2 linked regions of the Aquabacterium sp. OR-4 genome follow. The protein of the gene in region 2 binds, or shares a complex with, the protein of the main gene of each other region. Links are inferred from orthologs where the notes say so. Each region holds a gene or a part of one and is shown on either strand. Other genes may lie near its edges. The genes, in order: dnaN and dinB.

Region 1 (3,271 bases), on a different replicon or contig from region 2:
ACCACGCAGGCCAGGCCTTCGCGCATGTCGTCACCGGCGATCTCGACCTTGGCCTTCTTGGCCAGTTCGTTGTCGTCGATGTACTTGTTGATCACCCGGGTCATCGCCGCACGCAGGCCGGTGAGGTGGGTGCCACCGTCGCGCTGCGGGATGTTGTTGGTGAAACACAGCACGTTCTCGCTGAAGCCGTCGTTCCACTGCATGGCCACCTCGACACCGATGTTGGTGTTCTGGTCGCTCATCTTGTCGCCCAGGGCGTGGAAGATGTTCGGGTGCAGGGTCTTCTTGCCCTGGTTGATGAACTCGACGAAACCCTTCACGCCGCCGGCGTAGGCAAAGTTGTCTTCCTTGGCGTTGCGCTCGTCGACCAGGCGGATCTTCACGCCGTTGTTCAGGAACGAGAGCTCGCGCAGGCGCTTGGCCAGGATGTCGTAGTGGAAGTCGTTGTTCTGCTGGAAGATCTCGGTGTCGGGCAGAAAGTGCACCTCGGTGCCGCGCTTCTCGGTCTCGCCCACGATCTTCAGCGGCCGCACTTCGGCGCCGTCGCGCATCTCGGTGGGCATGTCCTGCGGAATGCCGCGCGCAAACTCGATCTGGTGCACCTTGCCTTCGCGGCGCACGGTCAGGCGCAGCCAGCGGCTCAGGCCGTTGACGCAGCTCACGCCCACGCCGTGCAGGCCGCCCGAGACCTTGTAGCTGTTCTGGTTGAACTTGCCGCCGGCATGCAGCTCGGTCAGCGCGATCTCGGCCGCACTGCGCTTGGGCTCGTGCTTGTCGTCCATCTTCACGCCGGTGGGGATGCCGCGGCCGTTGTCGACGACGCTGATGCTGTTGTCGCTGTGGATGGTGACGGTGATGTCGTCGCAGTGGCCGGCCAGCGCTTCGTCGATGGAGTTGTCGACCACCTCGAACACCAGGTGGTGCAGGCCGGTGCCGTCGCTGGTGTCGCCGATGTACATGCCCGGGCGCTTGCGCACGGCCTCCAGGCCTTCCAGGATCTGGATGCTGCCTTCGCCGTAGGCCGCCGAGGCTTCCGAGCCGGTGGAGGCCACCTGGCCCTGGGCCGAGGGCACCTCGCGCTGGGTCACGCCCTGGCTGTCAGCTTGCTTGCTCGGGTCCTGCGGGGCGGTGGGTTCGGTCATTGCTTTTCTTCAAGGCCGCGGAGCGGCCGCATTCAACGGTCTGGCTGGAACCCCCGCCTGGCGGGGGCAGGGGGTGCGCAAACGGATGGGCAGCATGCCCATGAGGTTCTGACTCCGTCAGATCCTCATCGGCATCACGACGTACTTGAAACCCGGCTGCTCGGGCACGGTGATCAGCGCGCTGCTGTTGCCGTCCTGCAGCTCGACCTTCACCATGTCGGCGCCGATGTTGCCCAGGGCGTCCATCAGGTACGTGACGTTGAAACCGACCTCGATGGCGTCGCCACCGTAGTCGATCTCGAGCTCTTCCTTGGCCTCTTCCTGCTCGGCATTGCTGCTGGCAATGCGCAGGGTACCGGGGTCGAAGTTCAGGCGCACGCCCTTGAACTTGTCGCTCGTCAGGATGGCCGCGCGCTGCAGGCTGGCCAGCAGCGGGGCACGGCCCAGCGTCACGCTGTTGCGGTGGTTCTTGGGCACCACGCGGTTGTAGTCGGGGAACTTGCCCTCGACCAGCTTGGTCACAAACTCGAGCCCCGAGAACGCGAACTTGGCCTGGTTGGCGGCAAAGCGCATCTCGATCACGGTGTCCTCGTCCTTGAGCAGGCGCTGCAGCTCGAGCACGGTCTTGCGCGGCAGGATCACCTCCTGCTTCGGGATCTCGGTCTCGAGCTCGGCCTGGGCCAGGCCCAGGCGGTGGCCGTCGGTGGCCACCAGCGTGAGCGTCTTGCCCTCGGCCACGAACAGGATGCCGTTGAGGTAGTAGCGGATGTCGTGCACCGCCATCGCGAAGTGCACCTGGTTGATCAAGGCCTTGAGCACCTTCTGCGGCACGCCGAACGCGGGGCCGAAATCGGCCGATTCGTTGACCAGCGGAAAGTCCTCGGCCGGCAGCGTCTGCAGCGTGAAGCGGCTCTTGCCGCCAGTGAGCGTGAGCTTGCTCTGGGCCGCGCTGAGCGCCACCACCTGGTCGCCAGGCAGCGAGCGCAGGATGTCGATCAGCTTGCGTGCCCCGACGGTGCACGACCACGGCCCCGTATCACCGCCCAGCGTGGCGTTGGTGCGCACCTGGATCTCGAGATCGCTGGTGGTGAACTCGATCGCGTCGGCGCTCTTGCGCATCAGCACATTGGCCAGGATGGGCAGCGTGTGCCGGCGCTCCACGATGCCGGCCACGGCCTGCAAGGCCTCGAGCAGTTCGTGTTGCGGCGCTTTCAAAACAATCATGTCTTCCTCTTTAAAGAACTGGTAGTTCTTAGTAGGGGGCCGGGCTGGCTGTGAACAAGGCTATTTTCACCTGACATTTCAACGCTTTACGGCCGGCCGAACCCTGTGGGCGCGAGGGCTGGAAGCATCGGGTTGGCCAACAACAACTCGATGGCGGCGCAAATCGATGTGGATAACAGCAGGCTTGTTCGAGTCTTGTTCACAGGTTTGTCATTTGACGGCAGTGCTACAGCCGGTGTATGCGCCTGGCGGCGCCCACAACGGGGTCGGCGGGGCGGCGGATCAGCCCTTGAGCGTCTGCTCCAGCACGTGCAGCTGCTGGTTCAGCTCGGTGTCCTTGGTGCGGTCGCCGCCGATCTTGCGCACCGCGTGCAGCACCGTGGTGTGGTCGCGGCCACCGAACAGCTCGCCGATCTCGGGCAGGCTCTTCTGGGTGAGTTCCTTGGCCAGGTACATGGCAATCTGGCGCGGCTTGGCAATCGAGGCCGGCCGCTTCTTGCTGTACATGTCGGCGACCTTGATCTTGTAGAAGTCGGCCACCGTCTTCTGGATGTTCTCCACGCTGATCTGGCGGTTCTGGATCGACAGCAGATCCTTCAGCGCCTCGCGTGCGAGGTTGATGTTGATGTCCTTGTGGCTGAAGCGGCTGTAGGCCAGCACCTTGCGCAGCGCACCTTCGAGCTCGCGCACGTTGGCGCGCACGTTCTTGGCCACGAAGAAGGCCACGTCCTCGGGCATCTCGGTGCCTTCGGCCAGCGCCTTGCGGATCAGGATGGCCACGCGCATCTCGAGCTCGGGCGGCTCGATGGCCACCGTCAGGCCGGCGTCAAAGCGGCTGGTGAGGCGCTCGTCGATGTCCACCAGCCCCTTGGGGTAGGTGTCGCTGGTCATGATGATGTGGGCGC
Region 2 (3,280 bases):
GCGTTCTGCTTTGCGCGCGGCAGCAAGCGCTGCGAGGCCTGGCTGCTGGGGCACCCGCGCTTCGGGCCGATGGTGCGCGACTGGCGCGAGCACCGGGCGATCCCGCTGCGCGCCAAGCAGCTGGCCTGGACGATGATGGCCATCGGCTGCGTGCTGGGCGGCCTGCGGCTGCCGCTGCGCTGGTGCTGGGTGCCGGCCGCCTGCTGTGCCGTGGTGGCCTGGTGGATGTGGCGTCTGCCCACGCGCCTGCCCGGGGCGCCGCGCCGCGCCGGGGCGGGCAGCGAACCGACCGCGTAGCGCCGGCCCCGCCGCGGGCGCAATCAGTAGGTGGTGTTGTAGTCGCGCGGCGGCGTGGGCGGGCTGCGGCGCGGCTTGGGTGCGAAGTTCAGCCGCGCCTCGGCGCTGGCCTGGCCGGCCGCCTGCACCCGCATCACCGGCTGCTCGACCAGCTGGTCGGGGTGCCACACGCGCAGCTGCACCGGGCCGTCGGGCAGGTTGGGCAGGGTGACCTCGCCGCGCTCGTTGCTCACCGCCACCCAGGGCGTGCTGCTGATCACCAGGTGGCCACGCATGGCGCCGTGCAGGTGGCAGCCCAGGGTCACCACGCCGGCCGTCTCGGCCTTCAGGTCCTGCGTTGCTTCCTTGCCGCCGCGCAAGGCGCCGAGGCGAAACTCGAACTGCTGCGCCGGCGCAATGCTGCCCAGCGGCCCGCCGGGCTGCGAGCGCACATGGTGGTCGTAGCGGTCGCGGTTGACGAAGCGCACCGTGGCCCCCACCGGCACCGCGGTGACATAGGGCAGAAACTTGCTGCCCTGCTGCACGATCAGCGCCGGCTCGGGCAGCGGCTGCGAGGGCCAGATGCCGGTGGGCTGCGCGCTCACCACCACATCGGGCGCGGGCTTGCCGTCGGCGTCCAGCACGCTCACCTGCAGCTGGCCGGCCTGTGCGTTGAGCGCGGCCTGGCCGCCCAGCAGGGTGATGGCCAGCAGGCTGCGCGCGGTGGCACGGCCAAGGGTGCGCCGGGCGAGGCCGTGGGTGCGCGGGGCGTAGCCGTGGGTGCGCGGGGCGCATGGGGGCAGGGCAGAGGGCATCATGGTGGCGCCGATGATAGAAGCGCGGCACGCTGCAGCGCGCCCACCCGCACCCCTAGCAGGCGCAGCCGGCGGCTCAGGTCCACACGCTTCAGGCACAGGCCGGCGGCCAGGCGGATGGCGCTGGCCTCGGCGGTGGGTGTTTCCACGGTCAGGTCGCGGGTGACGGTCTTGAAATCGTCAAAGCGCAGCTTGATGCCGATGGTGCGGCCGACATAGCCCTTGCGCTGCAGGTCGCCGGCCACCTGCTCGGCCAGCCGGGTGAAGATGGCGCCCAGCTCGGCGCGGTCGCGCTGGGCATGCAGGTCGCGCTCGAAGGTGGTCTCGCGGCTCATCGACACCGGCTCGCTGTAGGTGACCACCGGGCGCTCGTCGTGGCCGTGCGAGGCCTCGTGCAGCCAGGTGCCGTAGCTGCGGCCGAACTGCTCGACCAGCAGCGCCGGCGGCTGGGCGGCCACATCGCCCACGGTCTTCCAGCCCAGCGCGGCCAGCCGCGCGCCTGCCTTGGGACCGATGCCGTTGATGCTGCGCACCGGCAGCGGCCAGATGCGGCTGGCGATGTCGGCCTCGGTCAGCAGGGCCAGGCCGTCGGGCTTGTCGAGCTCGCTGGCGATCTTGGACAGCAGCTTGTTCGGCGTCACGCCGATCGAGCAGGACAGGCCGGTGGCCGAGCGCACGTTGTTCTTGATCTCGAGCGCCAGCGCGCGCACGCCGCCGTGCGGGTCGTGGCCCAGCGGCTCCTGCGCGCCGGGCACCTCGGTGAGGTCGATGTAGATCTCGTCGATGCCGCGGTCCTCGATCACCGGCGCCAGTTCGGCCACCGCGGCCTTGAAGCGGCGCGAGTACAGCCGGTACTGCTCGAAGTCGGTGGGCAGCAGCACCGCGTCGGGCGCGCGCACGGCGGCCTTCATCAGGCCCATGCCCGAGTGCACGCCGTAGTCGCGCGCGGCGTAGGTGGCGGTGGTGACCACGCCGCGCCCGGCATACCCGGCCAGCCGGGCAAAGCGCCGCTTGCCGTCGGGCAGGCACTCGGGCTGGTGGCGCCGGCCGCCGCCGATGACCACCGGCTGGCCCGTCAGCTCCGGATAGCGCAGCAGCTCCACCGAGGCATAGAAGGCATCCATGTCCAGGTGGGCGATCCAGCGGCGGCGCGGCGGCGAGCTCACGTCACCCCCTTGGCGCGCTGCGCCATCCCCCCGAGGGGGAATTCGCTCTTGAAGCGGTTCGGCGAGCTCATGCCCGGATTGTGGGTCGCGACAACTGGACATGTTTGCGTCACCAGTTCATCGATTAAATGTGCAAGTTGCACATATACTGGCAACGCGACATCGGCCCAGTCCTCTTGTGGGACGGCCTTCATCCTTGCCGGAGACCTGCCATGAGCCTGTTCGATCCCCTGCCGCACGACCCGACGCCCGCCGCGGCAGCCCACACCCCGGCCGCCCGGCCGCCGCGCCGCGCCCGCTGGTCTGACCGCCTGGCCTTGCCGGCCGCCTGCCTGGCGGCCAGCCTGGCCCTGCTGGCCGGCTGTGGCGGCGGCGGTGGCGAGGCCAGCACCACCAGCGCCTCGGGCAGCACCGTCAGCACGGCCAGCGCCACCGATTTCACCGAAGGCGCGATCACCGGCTTCGGCTCGGTCATCGTCAACGGCGTGCGCTACGACGACAGCAGCGTCAAGGCGGTGGATGACAGCGGCAGCGAGATCAAGATGGCACTGGGCATGACCGCCGCCGTCGACAGCGGCACGGTCGACACCAGCAGCCGCAGCGCCAAGGCCCACGGCATCCGCGTGGGCAGCCGCCTGCGCGGCCCGGTCGAGGCCGGCAGCCTGGTGATCAGCGGCAGCAGCGGCAGCCTGGTGGTGCTGGGCCAGCCGGTGGACGTGACCGACAGCACGGTGTTTGACGACACGCTGGCCGCCGGCCTGTCGGCGCTGAGCGACGGCGCGGTGGTCGAGGTGCACGCGCTGCCCGACAGCGCCACCGGCCGCCTGGTGGCCACGCGCATCGAGTCCAAGACCAGCGCTACCGCCTACAAGCTGGTGGGCACGGTGTCGGGCCTCGACACCACGGCCAAGAGCTTCAGCATCGGCGCGGCCAAGATCGCCTACGCCAGCGCCACCGCGCTGACCTCGACCCTGGCCGATGGCGCCACCGTGCGCGTGACGCTGGCCACCACCGCGCCCGCCA

Evidence for each region.
Region 1: the proteins of dinB (region 2) and dnaN are in contact, whole or in part, in a solved structure (PDB 1OK7), measured with the Escherichia coli proteins. The link is inferred for Aquabacterium sp. OR-4 from one-to-one orthologs.

Annotation. Positions count from the first base shown.
Region 1 is NZ_JAOCQD020000001.1:230,522-233,792, forward strand. Bases 314-3,271 are described here. They hold dnaN (DNA polymerase III subunit beta), read right to left. Parts: upstream 2,367-3,271; coding sequence 1,260-2,366; downstream 314-1,259. Other genes in these bases: gyrB (DNA topoisomerase (ATP-hydrolyzing) subunit B), read right to left, coding at 314-1,142; dnaA (chromosomal replication initiator protein DnaA), read right to left, coding at 2,649-3,271. Also shown: more of gyrB, read right to left, coding at 1-313. UniProt on the Escherichia coli protein: Confers DNA tethering and processivity to DNA polymerases and other proteins. Acts as a clamp, forming a ring around DNA (a reaction catalyzed by the clamp-loading complex) which diffuses in an ATP-independent manner freely and bidirectionally along dsDNA.
Region 2 is NZ_JAOCQD020000002.1:961,748-965,027, reverse strand. The notes cover bases 175-3,141. They hold dinB (DNA polymerase IV), read right to left. Parts: upstream 2,258-3,141; coding sequence 1,091-2,257; downstream 175-1,090. Other genes in these bases: N4G63_RS16585 (DUF5666 domain-containing protein), read left to right, coding at 2,470-3,141; N4G63_RS16595 (cupredoxin domain-containing protein), read right to left, coding at 321-1,094; N4G63_RS16600 (YbaN family protein), read left to right, coding at 175-297. Outside these bases: more of N4G63_RS16600, read left to right, coding at 1-174; more of N4G63_RS16585, read left to right, coding at 3,142-3,280. UniProt on the Escherichia coli protein: Poorly processive, error-prone DNA polymerase involved in translesion repair and untargeted mutagenesis. Copies undamaged DNA at stalled replication forks, which arise in vivo from mismatched or misaligned primer ends.